DNA from 4 places in the Kribbella italica genome. Region 4 is predicted to be linked to each of the others. Evidence: riboswitches for the same ligand, from Rfam matches in the RefSeq annotation. Region 4 holds a riboswitch; each other region holds the start of a gene.
The links. A riboswitch is a leader RNA that binds a small molecule or an ion and turns the genes downstream of it on or off. The one in region 4 is predicted to bind cobalamin.

Region 1: linked by a shared signal. The riboswitch ahead of metE (5-methyltetrahydropteroyltriglutamate--homocysteine S-methyltransferase) and the one ahead of HDA39_RS28780 (CbtB domain-containing protein) in region 4 are both predicted to bind cobalamin.
Region 2: linked by a shared signal. The riboswitch ahead of HDA39_RS16540 (ribonucleoside-diphosphate reductase subunit alpha) and the one ahead of HDA39_RS28780 (CbtB domain-containing protein) in region 4 are both predicted to bind cobalamin.
Region 3: linked by a shared signal. The riboswitch ahead of HDA39_RS33060 (ABC transporter substrate-binding protein) and the one ahead of HDA39_RS28780 (CbtB domain-containing protein) in region 4 are both predicted to bind cobalamin.

What each region holds. Positions count from the first base shown of each region.
Region 1 is NZ_JACHMY010000001.1:2,334,059-2,337,911, forward strand. It holds gene HDA39_RS10925 (NmrA/HSCARG family protein) at 1-285, opposite strand, end outside; gene HDA39_RS44090 (KUP/HAK/KT family potassium transporter) at 399-869, opposite strand; partial or broken gene HDA39_RS44095 (KUP/HAK/KT family potassium transporter) at 915-1,721, opposite strand; cobalamin riboswitch at 1,809-2,024, shown strand; gene metE (5-methyltetrahydropteroyltriglutamate--homocysteine S-methyltransferase) at 2,143-3,853, shown strand, end outside.
Region 2 is NZ_JACHMY010000001.1:3,568,623-3,572,475, reverse strand. It holds gene HDA39_RS16540 (ribonucleoside-diphosphate reductase subunit alpha) at 1-2,045, opposite strand, end outside; cobalamin riboswitch at 2,177-2,333, opposite strand; gene HDA39_RS16535 (DinB family protein) at 2,392-2,973, opposite strand; gene HDA39_RS16530 (class I SAM-dependent methyltransferase) at 3,295-3,853, shown strand, end outside.
Region 3 is NZ_JACHMY010000001.1:7,090,011-7,093,863, reverse strand. It holds gene HDA39_RS33065 (FecCD family ABC transporter permease) at 1-701, opposite strand, end outside; gene HDA39_RS33060 (ABC transporter substrate-binding protein) at 698-1,726, opposite strand; cobalamin riboswitch at 1,751-1,939, opposite strand; gene HDA39_RS33055 (hypothetical protein) at 2,054-3,028, opposite strand; gene HDA39_RS33050 (S1 family peptidase) at 3,206-3,853, shown strand, end outside.
Region 4 is NZ_JACHMY010000001.1:6,185,294-6,189,146, forward strand. It holds gene HDA39_RS28765 (alpha/beta hydrolase) at 1-283, opposite strand, end outside; gene HDA39_RS28770 (histidine phosphatase family protein) at 344-904, opposite strand; gene HDA39_RS28775 (CbtA family protein) at 901-1,668, opposite strand; gene HDA39_RS28780 (CbtB domain-containing protein) at 1,733-1,930, opposite strand; cobalamin riboswitch at 1,960-2,096, opposite strand; gene HDA39_RS28785 (LysE family translocator) at 2,185-2,823, shown strand; gene HDA39_RS28790 (MFS transporter) at 2,804-3,853, opposite strand, start outside.

The DNA of each region.
Region 1 (3,853 bases), 3.9 Mb from region 4:
GGCCGATCGCGCGGCCACATCGGCTTCGTCGCGCTGAGCGAAGTAGTTGGTCACCACGAACGCGCCGTACACGCCGTCGAAGGCCTTCCGCAGACTCTCCTCGTCGTCGAGGTCGGCCTGGACCACCTCGGCGCCGGCCGCCGCGAGCTCCTGCGCCTTCGCGCTCTGCGGGTTCCGGGCCACCGCACGGACGCCGAACTCGCCCGACGGATCGGCCAGAATCGCCCGCACCATGCCGCCGCCCTGCGCTCCGGTCGCACCGATGACGGCGATCGTCTTCGTCATAGCAGTCCCGCTCCTTGATCGTCACCAATCTTGACTATTTCTGGAGCGTAGGTCGCCGGATCCAACTAGTCAAATATGGTGATGATCATATAAACTGACTACCACCCGCAGGACTAGACGTCGATGCGCGAGCCCATGATCACCACGCGGTCGCGCGGCAGCCCGAAGTACTCGGCCGCGTCCGCGCTGATGTGGGACGTCGCCACGAACAGCCGGCTGCGCCAGCGGGCCATGTCCGGCCGGTCCCCGAGCCGCAGTTCAATCGTCGACAGGAAGTACGACGTGTCGCTCAGGTCCAGCGACGCCACCTCAGAGCTCTGCTCGGCGGCCAGCCGCAGTACGGCGGCGACGTCCGGCGTCTGGACGTACCCGAACCGGGCCGTCACGTGGATGATCCGGTCGTCGTCGAACCCGAGGTCGTCGATCGTGATCCGGGTCTCGTCGGGGACCGACGGCACCGGGTCGGTCTCGATCGAGAGGATGATGACGTTCTCGTGCAGGATGTGGTTGTGCTCGACGTTCGCGCGCATCGCCAGCGGCACGGTGTCCTTGCCGCGGTTGAGGAAGACCGCGGTCCCGGGCACCCGACGCAGCGGCGGCTGGGCTTCGTGCAGCTCGTTGACGAACGTGGTCAGTGAGCCTTCCTGACGCTCGCGGCGCGCGGTCACCAGTGCCCGCCCACGCTGCCAGGTGGTGAGCACGGTGAACACCGTGATGCCGATCAGCAGCGGCAGCCAGGCGCCGTGCACGAGCTTGGTCAGATTCGCGCCGAGGAAGAGCAGCTCGAAGGACAGGAAGACGGCACCGCCACCGAACACCACCCACAGCGGCTTCCGCCACTGCCGGCGGACCAGGTAGAAGAACAGCACGGTCGTGATCGTGACCGTGGCGGTCACCGCCATCCCGAAGGCGAAGGCGAGCGCCGCCGAGGTCTGGAACGCGAAGACCAGTGAGTACCGAGATCATCAGCGCCCAGTGATCCACGGGACGTAGATCTGCCCGATCGTCCGGCTGGAGGCGTGCAGGATCCGTAGCCGCGGCAGGTATCCGAGCTGGACCGCCTGACGAGCGACCGAGAACGCGTCGAAGATGCCGAGCCCGGCCAGCAGCACCTTCGTCCGCCGGCTGCCGTTGGTCCCGTGGCTGCGGATCAGCGTGATCAGCGTGAGGATGCCGCCCTCGCCGTGGTTGTCGGCGCGCAGGATCAGCAGTACGTACTTGATCGTCACGATGATCGTGACCGCCCAGAAGATCAGCGACACGATCCCGAACACGCTGTCGGCCGAGACCGGCACCGGGTGCGGGTCGCCGGGGTTGAACACGGTCTGGATCGTGTAGATCGGGCTCGTCCCGATGTCGCCGAACACGACACCGAGCGCCCCGATGGTCAGCAGGGTCCGGGACTGTACCCGGCCGTCCACAGGGTCGGCGCTCATCGCGTCAGCCTCTTCACGGCCGCATTGAACCACCGCCGGTTGTCCGCCAGACCGATCACACTCACCTGGTGCTGTGAGAATTCTGTGAGAAAGTGGTGGCGCAGTGGTTCGTCCCGATCGCCAGTCGGGACGTCGTAAGAGGGAACCCGGTGGAAGTCCGGGACTGCCCCGCAGCGGTGAGTGGGAACGACCGCCGTCATCAGCACTGGACCGGAGGACCGGTCTGGGAAGCGACGGCCAGTAGGTGTCTGGACGACAGGCGCGCCCGCGAGTCCGAAGACCTGCCTCTGCCCGCCGTGCGTCGTCGTACGGCGGGACCACGCCTCCTCGTGGGAAGGGCGGCCGTGCGTGACCCGTCGCGCCTGCCTTCCGGACTCCTGAGATGCGTGGTCTTCGAGACTGCCTCGCCAAGGAGAGACGCTTGAACACCCAGTCAGCCGCACGGTCCACCGTGTACGGCTATCCCCGCCAGGGCCAGAACCGCGAGCTGAAGAAGGCCATCGAGGGCTACTGGAAGGGCACCGTCAGCGCGGACGCCCTCCGGCAGACCGCCGCCGGCCTGCGCAAGGCCAACTGGCAGCAGCTCGCTGCCGACGGCATCGACGAGGTCCCGACCGGTGACTTCTCGTACTACGACCACGTGCTCGACACGTCGGTCCTGCTCGGTGCGATCCCCGAGCGGCACCGGGCCGCCGTGGCGGCCGATCCGCTGGACGGCTACTTCGCGATGGCCCGCGGCACCCAGGAGGTCGCGCCGCTCGAGATGACCAAGTGGTTCGACACCAACTACCACTACATGGTCCCCGAGCTCGGCCCGGACACCACCTTCACCGCCGACACCAGCAAGCAGGTCGCCGAGCTTCGCGAAGCACTCGACCTCGGCCTGACCGCCAGACCGGTCGTCGTCGGCCCGATCACCTACCTGCTGCTGGCCAAGCCGGCACCGGGCGTCGACGAGCACTTCGAGCCGCTCTCGCTGCTCGACAAGATCCTCCCCGTGTACGCCGAGGTGCTCGCCGACCTGCGCGCCGCCGGCGCTCAGTGGGTCCAGCTCGACGAGCCCGCGCTGGTCCAGGACCGCTCGGCCGACGAGCTCGACCTGACCGCCCGTGCGTACGCCGTACTGGGTGGGCTGACCGATCGCCCGCGGCTGCTCGTCGCGTCGTACTTCGACCGGCTCGGCAAGGCGCTCCCCGTGCTCGCCAAGTCGCCGGTCGAGGGCCTCGCGATCGACTTCACCGGTCCCGCGGAGGGCAACCTCGACGACCTGGTCGCGTCCTCCGAGGTGCGCTCCAAGCGGCTCGTCGCGGGCGTGGTCAACGGCCGCAACATCTGGATCAACGACCTGACCAAGTCGCTGGCCACCCTGACCCGGCTGCGCTCGCTGGCCGGCCAGGTCGACGTCAGCGCGTCCTGCTCGCTGCTGCACGTCCCGTACGACGTCGCCGCCGAGGACGGCGTGGCCCCCGAGGTCGCGAGCTGGCTGGCGTTCGCCCGGCAGAAGTCGGCCGAGATCGCCACGCTGACCCTCGGCTTCACCGAGGGCGCCGAGGCGATCGCCGAGCAGCTGAACGCGAACCGGGCCGCCCTGGACTCCCGGAGCGGTTCCGCGCTGACCAACAACCCCGACGTCCGTGCGCGGGTCGCCGCCGTCACCGAGGCGGACAGCCACCGCTCCGCGCCGTACGCCGAACGCAGCGCCGCCCAGCAGGCGCGGCTCGGCCTGCCGTTGCTCCCGACAACCACCGTCGGCTCGTTCCCGCAGACCACCGAGCTGCGGACGGCCCGCGCCGACCTGCGCGCCGGCCGGATCGACGCGGCGCAGTACGACGAGCGCATCGGCACGGAGATCCAGGAGGTGCTCGCGTTCCAGGAGAAGGCCGGCCTGGACGTCCTCGTGCACGGTGAGCCCGAGCGCAACGACATGGTCCAGTACTTCGCCGAGCAGCTCGACGGGTACCTGGCCACGCAGCACGGCTGGGTCCAGTCGTACGGCACCCGGTACGTCCGGCCGCCGGTGCTGGTCGGCGACATCTCGCGGCCGGAGCCGATGACCGTGCGCTGGTGGGCGTACGCGCAGCTGCAGACCGAGCGTCCGGTCAAGGGCATGCTGACCGGGCCGGTGACGATGC
Region 2 (3,853 bases), 2.6 Mb from region 4:
ATCGCCTCCATCGAGACGTCGGCGAACTCGACGGCCGCGTCGGAGGAGTACGGGATGCGCAGCGCGAACAGCGCGTCGGCGAAGCCCATCAGGCCGAGGCCGACCGGGCGGTGCCGCTGGTTCGCGCGCTCCGACTCCGGCGTGGTGTAGAAGTTCACATCGATCACGTTGTCGAGCATCCGGACCGCGGTCTTCACCGTGTCGCGCAGGAGCTCCGCGTCCAGGCCGGTCTCCGTCAGATGGGCGACCAGGTTGACCGAGCCGAGGTTGCAGACGGCGGTCTCGTCGACGGTGGTGTTCAGCGTGATCTCGGTGCACAGGTTGGAGGAGTGCACCACGCCGTCGTGCTGCTGCGGCGACCGCAGGTTGCAGGCGTCCTTGAAGGTGATCCACGGATGACCGGTCTCGAACAGCACGGTCAGCATCCGGCGCCACAGGTCGACGGCCTTGACCCGGCGGAACACCCGGATCTCGCCGCGGTCCGCGGCGGCCTCGTAGTTCTCGTACGCCGTCGCGAAGGCCGCGCCGTACAGGTCGTGCAGGTCCGGGACCTCGTCGGGGGAGAACAGCGTCCAGTCGCCGCCGGCCTCGACCCGCTGCAGGAACAGGTCGGGCACCCAGTTCGCCGTGTTCATGTCGTGGGTGCGGCGGCGCTCGTCACCGGTGTTCTTGCGCAGGTCGAGGAACTCCTCGATGTCCATGTGCCAGGTCTCGAGGTACGCACAGACCGCGCCCTTGCGCTTGCCACCCTGGTTGACCGCGACGGCGGTGTCGTTGGCGATCTTCAGGAACGGGACGACGCCCTGGGACTCGCCGTTGGTGCCGCGGATCTTGGCGCCGATGCCGCGGACCGGGGTCCAGTCGTTGCCCAGGCCGCCGGAGTACTTGGCCAGGAGGGCGTTGTTGCGGATGCCGGCGAAGATGCCGGACAGGTCGTCGTCGACCGTGGTCAGGAAGCACGACGACAGCTGCGGCCGCGTCGTACCGGAGTTGAACAGGGTCGGCGTCGACGACATGAAGCGGAACGAGCTGAGCAGCTCGTAGAACTCCAGCGCCCGGGTCTCGCGGTCGTCCTCCTTGAGCGCCATGCCCATCGCGACCCGCAGATAGAACGCCTGCGGCAGCTCGAAGCGGATCTTGTCGATGTGCAGCAGGTACCGGTCGTACAGGGTCTGCAGGCCGAGGAACGCGAAGTCCAGGTCGCGCTCGGGCCTGATCGCCGCGGCCAGCCGGCCGAGGTCGAAGGTGGCCAGCTCGGGGTCGAGCAGCCCGGCCTCGATCCCGGTGCTGATGTAGCGCGGGAAGTACTCGGCGTACGCCGTGCTCATGTCGGCCTGGGTCGCCTGCCGGGGCTCGCCGTGGACCCGGCCGAGCGTCTCGCGGCGGATCTGGTCGAGCAGCAGACGCGCGGCGGCCTGGCTGTACTGCGGCTCGGTCTCGACGTACGACCGGGCGGCCATCACCAGGGCGAGCTCGACCTCGTGCTGGGCGATGCCGTCGTAGCAGGAGCCGAGGGTCTCGTCGAGGATCTGCTCGGGGTCGACGGCGTCCAGACCGGCGGCCGCCTCGGCGATGACGAGGCGGAGACGGGCGACGTCCAGTGGCGCTGTGCTTCCGTCGGCAGCACGGACAGTGACGACCGGCGCCTTGGTGACCCCGGCCGCGTCAACCGGTGTCCGGGCCTTGGTGCGTTCTTCGCGGTACAGGACGTAGGCACGGGCGACCTGATGCTCTCCCGCGCGCATCAGAGCCAGCTCGACCTGGTCCTGGATGTCCTCGACCTGGACGCTCCGGCGCGAGTCACCGCGGCTGGTCAGAGCCGTGACGACTCGGGCGGTCAGATCGGTGACGAGGTCACGGACGCGGTGGCTGGTGCCGGCCTCGGCACCCTCGACGGCCAGGAAGGCCTTGCTCACGGCGACCGCGATCTTGGTCGGGTCGAACGCGGTGCTGGCGCCGTCGCGGCGGACGACGGTCAGCTGGGACGCGGACGCGTCGGGCAGCGCGCCCGATGCGGTCGGCGACGAAGACGAAACGATGGTCACAGGCGCTCTCTCCACGCGAGTTCCGGGGGACCACGACCTGTGGACGAGCGCGCGACGCAAGACAGTACGGCGAGTACGACTGCCTTGACGCCCACCGACCCACCCACGAGGTCTCGGACCGACGCGTACCGGCGGTACGCGCACCGGTGGCAGGTACTCGGACTCGCGGACGACCTGTCCGCTCACCGTTGCGGGGCAGCTCCGGACTCACACCGGATTCCCCTGTTGCCTCTGCCCGGCCGCGCTTGGTCGCGTCACCCGGGCAGAACCACCAGCACGCAGAACACTAGCGGTAGACCCCGACATGTAGTGCATTGACGCGCCGCGTGTCGCACATCTAGTGGTTTCAGGCAGCCAGTGCATGCAGATCCTGGAGTGTCATGATCTCGGATCCGTGATGGATCAGCTCCCGGTTGAGCCGCAGGACGACATGGCCGAACGGCTCCGCGGCGTCCAGCTCGGTGGCCTGACTGAGGCCGACCGTCGTCACCTGCTCCTCGTCCAGCGCGGCGATCGAGTCCTGCCAGGCGTCGACCCAGTGGGCCAGCCAGGCGACCGCGTCGCGGGCGTTTCCGTGCAGGGTGATGTCGGTGCGGCCCTGGATCCGCTCGCCGAAGGTCCACTCCCAGCGCTCGAAGAACGTCTCGGTCAGGTGCGCGATCAGCCAGGCGATCGTCCGCGGCCCACGATGGTCGGGCTCGTCCGGCCACTGCGCCACCCACTCACCCGATCCGAGGGACCGGAAGCGGCCGGCATGCCGGCGCCGTACGACGGTCAGCGCCTCGGCGCTCGGTCGCCAGAAGTACTCGTCGTCGGTCAGTGCCGCCAGTCGCCCGGCCAGCACCATCCAGCTGAAACCGAGCTGGCCCCGCACCATCGCCATCGCCGACGGTCGCTCCAGAATGTCCCAGTCGAACGGTTCCGGCATCACAGATCCTCACGCTCCCCGATTCCCCGCGGTTTGTCCTTGCATCGAACATGTGTTCGAATTGTGGTCGAGCGAACGCCGGAAAGTCAATCAGCGCAGCGTGTCGGTGCTGGCGCTTCCGGTGGTCGACTGCTATAGCAAGCGCGATCGGGGAGCTGGTGCCGAGTGAGACCCAAACGTGATTACTCAGCGTGGCCGACGGGAGTAGAGTCACGCTGGGTGAGCAGAGCTGGGGGAACGCTCTCGGGACGGTCCGGGGGCGCGGCGACTGTTCACGGGACTGCTTCCGAGGGGGAAACTCGTGACGCCGGGTGAGCGGAGATGAGCCTGAGTGGGGATGCCTGGACCTGGGCCTGGAGAGACTGGGAGGACGAGGACCGGATCAGGCGACAGAAGGAGAAGCCGGTGGCGTTGGAGGCGGACGAGCTGGCGCGGGTGGCCGCGAACGAGGCGGACTGGGACGCGCGGGCTCCACTGCATGCGGCGAGCGCGTTCTACGAGCGGCCGGCGGAGTTCTGGTTCGCCGACTACGAGTGGGACGACCTGGGGGAGCTCGGTGGGCGGGATCTTGTCCACCTGCAGTGTCACCTGGGGACCGAGACGATCGCCTTTGCGCGGAGGGGCGCGAAGACGTTCGGGCTGGATCTGTCGGGGCGCTCGCTCGACGAGGCGCGGCGGTTTGCCGACAAGGCCGGCGTCGGGGTCGAGTACGTGCGGGCCAACGTGTACGACGCGGGGGAGGCGCTCGGGGGACGGCAGTTCGACGTGGTCTACACCGGGAAGGGCGCGCTGTGTTACCTGCCTGACTTGGCGAAGTGGGCCGAGGTGGTCACGAGGTTGCTCAAGCCGGGTGGGTTCGTCTACATCGTGGAGTTCCACC
Region 3 (3,853 bases), 900 kb from region 4:
TTGAGGGATCGCCCGAGCACCAGCGCCAGGACGATGCCGATGGCAACGAACGGCACGGCCTGGCCGACGATCGGTCCGGTCGCCAGCGTGAGCGACCCGACCACCCAGAAGCGGAACTCGTTCAGCGTCGACAGATCGAGCAACGTCGCCGCCGACGTGACGGACCCGAGCATGGCCGACAACGCCGCACCGGCCAGCGCCAGCTTGACCGGCGTCGCGCCGCCGCGCCCGAGAGCGCCGACGAGGTAGACCACGACGGTCGCGATCAGTGCGCCGCCCATCGCGAACCACACGTACCCGGTCAGGCTCGTCACCCCGAAGACCCCGATCGCCGCGACGACGGCGACCGCGGCGCCGGCGTTCACGCCGAGAATCCCCGGATCCGCCAACGCGTTGCGCGTGACGCCCTGCATCAGCGCACCGGCCATCCCGAGCGCGGCGCCGGCCATCAGGCCGGTCGCGGTCCGCGGCAGGCGCAGGTACCGGATCACCCGATCGGTGTCGGAGCCGGTGAAGTCCGCCGCCGCGAGGTAGACGTCTCGCGGGGCGAACCACTCGGTCCCGGCCAGCAAGGAGAGCAGCACCGCGGCCAGCAGGACGACGAACGCGACGACCAGGCCACCGGTCTTGGTCAGCCCGTGGTGCAGGAGGCCGCCCGAGCCTGTCCCGCCGCGCCGGTCGTCGACGACCAGCGCCGTCACTTGACCAGGTCGGGATGGATGATCTTCGCGATCAGCTCGGTCGAGTTCGCGCCGCGGACGCCGGCCGAGTGGTGCGCGAACAGCCACGGCACGACGTGCTTGTTCTTGACGGCTTTCAGGTTCGCGAACGCCGGGTTCTTCATCAGCTTGTCGACGTCCGGCTGCCCCTGCGCCTCGGTCAGCGTCGCGTCGCAGCAACCGCTGATCAGTACGTAGTCCGGGTCGGCCTTGATGAACTCCTCGACGCTGATCTTCACGTTCCGCTTCGAGGTCAGGCCCGCGAACGCGTTCACCCCGCCGGCCTGCTTGATCAGCACCGTGCCGAAGTCCGGGCCACCGGACACGGTCATCCCGCCGCCCTCGAGCCCGGGCCGCACGATCGCGACCGTCGGCTTGTCCGCGCTCTCCACCTTCGCCTCGACCGCCGCGATCCGGGTCTTCTGGTCGGCGATCACCTGCTCGGCCTTGTCGCTCGCACCGAACAGCTGGCCCAGGTCGCGCAGGTCGGCGTACACGTTGTCCATCGAGACCGTCGACGGGTCGATCGCCTCGTCGCCCTTGCCGTCCGCGGTCGGGCAGAGCGGGCTGAAGATCCAGGTCTGTACGCCGAGGTCGGACAGCGACTTGCGGCTGCCGAAGCTGCCGTCGCTGCCGGCGGCGTTGAAGATGTCGTTGAAGCCGGACAGCACGAAGTCCGGGTTCAGGCTGAGCAGCTCCTCGCGGCTCGGCATGTTCTTGTAGTACTTGCGGTCCTTCTGCGCCGCGACGTACTCGGGCAGCGGCTCGGAGTCGAGGAACGCGGTCCCGATCAGCCGGTCGGAGACGCCCAGCGCGTGCACCATCTCGATGGCCGGCTGGTACGCCGCGAACACCCGCTCCGGCGGGCCGTCGACGGTGACGTCGAGCCCGCAGTTCTTGACGGTCGTCGCGCTCGCGCTCGGACCTTCGTCGGCGCCGGCACTTCCGCAGGCGGCGACCAGGGACAGGAAAACGGCAGCAAGCACTGCCTTGGGTACGACGGCCATGGCGACCGTTCCTCCAACACCTCGTGGACGGGACGCGTCGTGGCCGGTCTCCTGGCTGACGGGACGACCGCATCCGCCGAGCTGACCTTCCCAGCCCCTCCGGGCCAGTGGTCTCACACCTGGTGAACGCTCAGCGGACAATCCCGATCACAGTGGCGAGGGCCGCGCCGGTACTCCACCGGCTTCCCGAACACCACGACCGGCACACGGTAACCCACCCTGCGACCGAGTCGCAGCACACGGTCCACGGGCGACGGTGGGGCGGGGCGGCGGCGGGAGGCGGCGCGGGCCCGGGGCGGGGGCGGGCGGCCGGCGGCGTACGGCGCCTCAGCGGGTGTAAAGCGGCGACACGGCCAGCGCGAAGGTGACCATGTCGTCGGTCTTCACCGTGTTCCCGGGGAGCGGGACCAGGTCGGCGATCTTGCCGGTGCCGACGCGGATCGTGCCGCGGCCGGTGGCGGTGTCGACGTACCCCTCGTCGCCGAGCGGCACGGACTGGGACGTGGGCGCCTTGCGGACCGAGGCCATCGCCGCCTCCGCGTCGGGGACCCGGCGGGCCGTGGTGTACAGCACACTCGTCGCGGTGATCCAGCCGCAGACGATGTCGCCCGCGGGTGTCGCGCTGTCGCGCCGGGCCGTGGCCACACTGCCCATCACCTTGGCGGCCGCGTTCGTCCCGCGGTCGCACTCCGGCCGGCTGATCATCGGCGCCGCCTCCGGCAGCCCGGCGGCCTGACGCGCCGCCTCCTGCGCCAGTACGACGTACTTGGTCGGCGTCGCCGCCGGGCCCTCGACCTTGTACAGATGCGTCCCCAGCAGGAACACCGCGAACTTGCTCGTCCCGAACCCACCCTGCCCGACCGCGATCGCCCGAGCCGGCTCGCCCTTCGTCGCGGCGTACGCCTTCTGCGCGGCCGTCAGCTCGGTCCTCGTCGCCGGCAGCACCGACACCCCGAGCCGCAGCGCAGGCCCGTCCGGGTTCGTGCTCAACCCCAACTGACAGATGTCGTAGCTCGGCATCCCGATCTCGGCCGGCACCCCCTCCAGCTGAATCCGCACCGCCGGCACCGCCAACGTCGCCTGCACCAACGACTGATCCATCCGCACACACAAGGTGTCCGCCACCTTCGCCGTCGGCGGAACCCCCGGCGACTCCGAAGGACTCTCGCTCGGCGTCTCGGTCGGCGTCGTACTCACCGAAACCAACGGCGGCACACTCGGCGCGGTCTCACCGGAACCCCCACCACATCCGGCCACGACAAGCCCGGCCACCACGAAGACAACTACTGGACGGATACGCATGGTGACCCGACTCTAGCCGGAGCTCCGCAGCTCCCGCTCCTCCTGCGACGGTCCTCCTCCGCGATGCCTTTCCACCAGGGTGGAAACGGGGGCGCCGCCGGGAATTCGGCACGGGCCGAATCTTCTTTCTGGCCCGTCCGGCGGCCGCACATACTCATCCGCACATCAGGGGTGCGGATGATCGTCGGAGGGGACGGCATGGTGCGGAGAGTTCTTGTCGCGTTGTTGGTGGGGGTGTTCGGCGTTTCGGCGTCGACGGTCCCTGCGCAGGCGATCTCAGGTGGTGCAACGGTGAACCCGAACTGGACCGGGTTCGTGGTCAAGATCAACATCGGTGGTGCGAACCCACGGGCATGCACGGGTGCCCTGGTCGACCCGCAGTGGGTCGTGACCGCCGCGAGTTGTTTCGCCGAGGGTGCCCAGGGCGTGGTCAAGCCGGGCCTTCTGGCCAGTCCGACGACGGCGACGGTCGGACGGCCGAATCTCACGGCCGCGGCCGGGCAGGTGCTGCCGGTCGACCGGATCGTGCCGCATCCGAGCCAGGACGTCGCGCTGCTGCGACTGGCGCTGGTCGCGACGACCGGGTCGCCGATCGCAGTGAGCGGTACGGCGCCTTCGGCCGGCGAGCTCCTGGCGGTCTCCGGCTACGGGCGCACGGATGACACCTGGGTGCCCGACGAGCTGGAGGCCGCGAAGGTGGCGACCACTGACGTCTCGAGTGCGACCTTCGGCGTACTCGGGTACGAGGACCCGGCAACCCCGGCCGACGAGCCGCCCGTCTCTGCCTGTCAGGGCGATGCAGGCGGCCCGGTCACCCGGCCCGGA
Region 4 (3,853 bases):
GCCCGACCGGCCGCAGCATCTCGGACAGCGTGTTGTACCGGATCACCTCGTCCGCGGAGGCTCCGTCGAGCTTGGCCCGAAGCGTCTCGACCAGGCGAAGGTGGTTGGCCCGGTACCGCAGCTCGGCCGGTACACTGTCGAGCCCACCGACCTCATGGGTCCGGCTCTCCGCGAGCGCCCACGCGGCATCGGCCGGGAGCGCGTCGAAGTAGTCCCTGACCTCTCGCGCGGCCTTCTGGGACGGGAGGTCGGTGACACGGTCCAGCAGCTCGTCGAAGCTCATCGTCATCCTCGGGGGCGTTGGGATGCTTTGGCGAACGATAAACCGCGGGGGACGGGTTTGTCAGTGCAAGTTGAGTGACCAGGAGGTGGCGTGCGCGGAAAGGCCTACGGTCGTCAGCGGGCGGACGTCGATGTGCCGGAGCGACTCGGCTGGGGCCTCCAGCGCGTAGAGCACGGCAGCGCGCACTACGGCCGGGTGGACGACGGCAACGACCGTACGGCGCTCAGCGTGCCCCGGGTCCTCGGTCAGGTCGCCCAGCCAGTCGGCGACGCGGGCGATCAGGTCGTTGGCCGTCTCCCCGCCGGGCGGCGCTGTATGAGGCCGCTCCAGCCACGCCGAGACCGCAGCGGTCTCCGTGGCCAGCAGCTCCTCCAGGTCGCGCCCGGTCCAGTCGCCGTACTCGCGGTCGCGCAGTGCGCCGACCACCACCGGCTGGAAGCCCATCGCCTCCGCGGTCAGGATCGCGGCCGGCTCCGGCCCGCAGTACGTCGTACCGGCGTCGACCCGCACGTCGTGGGCCGCCTCCAGGCCGGACTGGTCCGGCGCGGGCTCTCCACCGAGGACGAGCCCGCGCAGCCCAGGCGTCAGCGCATGCGCGACGAGAGTCAGCGTTGTGGTCACGCGGCGACGGTCTCCTTGGTGACCTTGGAGTGACGATCCATCAACGCAGCGTAGCCGAAGCCCAGCAAGGTCCACAGCACCGCCTGCGTGCCGAGCGAGGCGAACCGGAACTGCCACAGCAGCGTCGCCGGGAACGACCCGGGCACCTCGTTGATCGAGGGCAGGATCAGGTACGCCGCGACGATCGTCACCACGAAGGCGAGACCGCCACCGGCCGGCCGGATCCAGGGCGCGTCGCCGAAGCGCTGCGCCCAGCGGGACGCCGCGACACCGGCCCAGACCGCGAGCAGGCCGATCACGAGCGTCAGCAGGTAGGTGATCGTGCGCTTGGTGATCGTCTCCGGGTCACCGACGGCCGGTGGGTTCGGCGGGTACTTGAGGAACGGCACGAGCACGATCCCGACGAAGCCCGCGGCGGCCAGCCCGAGGGCGGCGTACGAGTCGCTGGGGGTGCGCAGGCGGCGGCGCAGCAGCGCGAAACCGACAGCGAAGATGCCGCCGAGCGCCACGCCGTACAGGCTGGTGGCCAGGAAGAGGCCGAAGCGCTGGCCGTTGCGGCTGACCAGGGGTTCTTCTTCCTCGGCGGCGGGAGCCTGGGCGGCGGGTTCCTCGCCGTGGGTGTGTGCGGCGCCGCCGGCTTCCTCGATCGCGATCGCGGCGTCGATGTGCGGTTCGCCCATCACGTACGCGAAGGTTCCGGCCAGCAGGCCGGCGAAGAGGCCGACGATCAGTCCGCGCACCAGGAGATTTCCGAATGTACGCATGACGGTCCTGTCAGAGGATCAGCCCGAGCGGGTCGGGAACGGGAGTACGGAGAACTGCAGGACGTCAGTGGCAGGGCACGCCGAGCAGGTGCCGGCCGTCGTGCATGAGTTCGTGCATGTACATCCCGGACTGGGAGATCGCGCCCTGGTCGAAGGCGACCAGGTAGGCGAGCACCAGCAGCAGGCCGACGGTGAGCAGGGCGACCGCGAGCAGACGCGGCGAGACGGCCGGTACGGCGACCGAGCGAGCAGGAGCGGGCATCTGAACCTCCAGGGGAAATGCGCGTCCCCATCGAAAGGCTGCGAGTGCCCGAGCGTCCTGACTCACGAGCAGCTGCTCGCTCACAGTGGCGCGGCCGTACCGGTCTCTCACCGGTTTCCCTCATGGCACCGCAGGTTGACCTTTGAACGGTAGCGGCCGGGTTCGTGACAGGTCAACGGACGGCGGCGCCGGTGATCTTCCCCACCTGGTGAGATCACCTCGTACGCCGAGCCGATCGCGCCTACCCTGACGGAATGCCGTCCGTTCATCATCTGGTGGCCTTCGCCGTCACCGCACTGATCGTGATCGTCGTCCCGGGGCCGAGCGTTCTGTTCATCGTCGGCCGCGCCCTGGCCGTCGGCCGTCGAGAGGCGATGCTGACGATGGTCGGCAACACGCTCGGCGCCGCGTTCCTGCTGGTCGCCGTCGCCCTCGGGCTTGGAACGCTGATCGCGGCGAGCGCGGTCGCGCTGACCGTGGTGAAGCTGGCGGGCGCGGCGTACCTGATCTACCTCGGCATCCACGCCTTCCGCACCCGCAAGTCCCTCGCCACCGCCCTGACCGGCGGAGTACGACCGGCGAACACCCGCCGCGTCCTGCGTCAGGGCTTCCTCGTCGGCGTGACCAACGCGAAGACCGCGGTCTTCTTCGCTGCCGTGCTCCCCCAGTTCATCGACCCCGCCGCCGGTCACGCCACCCTGCAGATCCTGCTGCTCGGTCTGGTCTTCATCCTGATTGCCCTGATCTCCGACAGCGTCTGGGCGGTGGCCGCGGGATCGGCCCGAGACTGGTTCGCCCGGTCCCCTCGCCGCCTGGAGCTGGTCGGCGGCACCGGCGGCTTGATGATGATCGGCCTTGGCGCGAGCATCGCCGTCAGCGGCTCAAAGGACTAGTACGCCGGGCCGCGAAGACTCCGACGAGTGCCAGCGCGGCCGGCAGGCCGAAGGCGGTCAGGAACGCGGTGGTCGGCGAGTGCGGTTCGATCGCCGCGAAGAGCGACCCGCCGATCGCCAGCACCGTTGCCGTCAGCAACGAGTCGCTGAGCTGCAGCGCCGAGCTGTTCGCGCCTTGCTGCTCGACGGTCGAGTACTCCAGGACCAGCACCGACACGGTCGGGAACACGGTCCCCATCCCGAGCCCGGTCAGCGCCCAGCCGAGGATGCCGACCACGACCGGCACCCGGTCGTCGAGCGTGGCGGCCGCGATCGCGATGCCCAGCAAGATCGAGACCATGCCCGCCTGCAGGAACACGTGGTGCTCGAACGGCTGGTTCGGCCGGCCCCGGTACCAGGACGCCGCGCTCCAGCTCAGCGCGCTGACGGTCAGCACCAGCCCCGCGAACGCCGGCGACAGCCCGCGTTCACGGGTCAGCATCAGCGGCAGGAAAACCTCGGCACCGAAGCCGGCTGCCGCGACCAGACCGCGCAGCGCGATCACCGACGGGAGTCCGGCACGGATCGTGAACGTGCCCTTCGGCAGCAGCTTCGGGGCGAACACGACCACCGCGGCCAGACCGACAGCGATCAGGATCAGCTGGACGGCCCCACGCTGCTGGCCGCCGTAGTGCAGCAGCCCGACGCCGAGCGCGGCCCCAACGGCGTACCAGGCCCGCTCGGTCCAGAGCTTGCCCGAGCCGGTGACTTCCTGCCCCTTGGAGAGCCCGGGCCGCATGATCAGTGCCGCGGGAACGGCCAGGACCGGTACGGCGAGGAACACGATCCGCCAGTTCGTGTGCTGGACGATCAGCCCGGCGATCGCCGGCCCGACCAGCGACGGCACGACCCAGGCGGTCGAGAAGGCGGCGAAGATCCGCGGCCGGAGCTCGGCCGGGTAGAGACGCCCGACCACGACGTACAGCGCGACCGTCAGCAACCCACCGCCGAAGCCCTGGATCGCCCGGCCGACGACCAGCACCTCCATGGT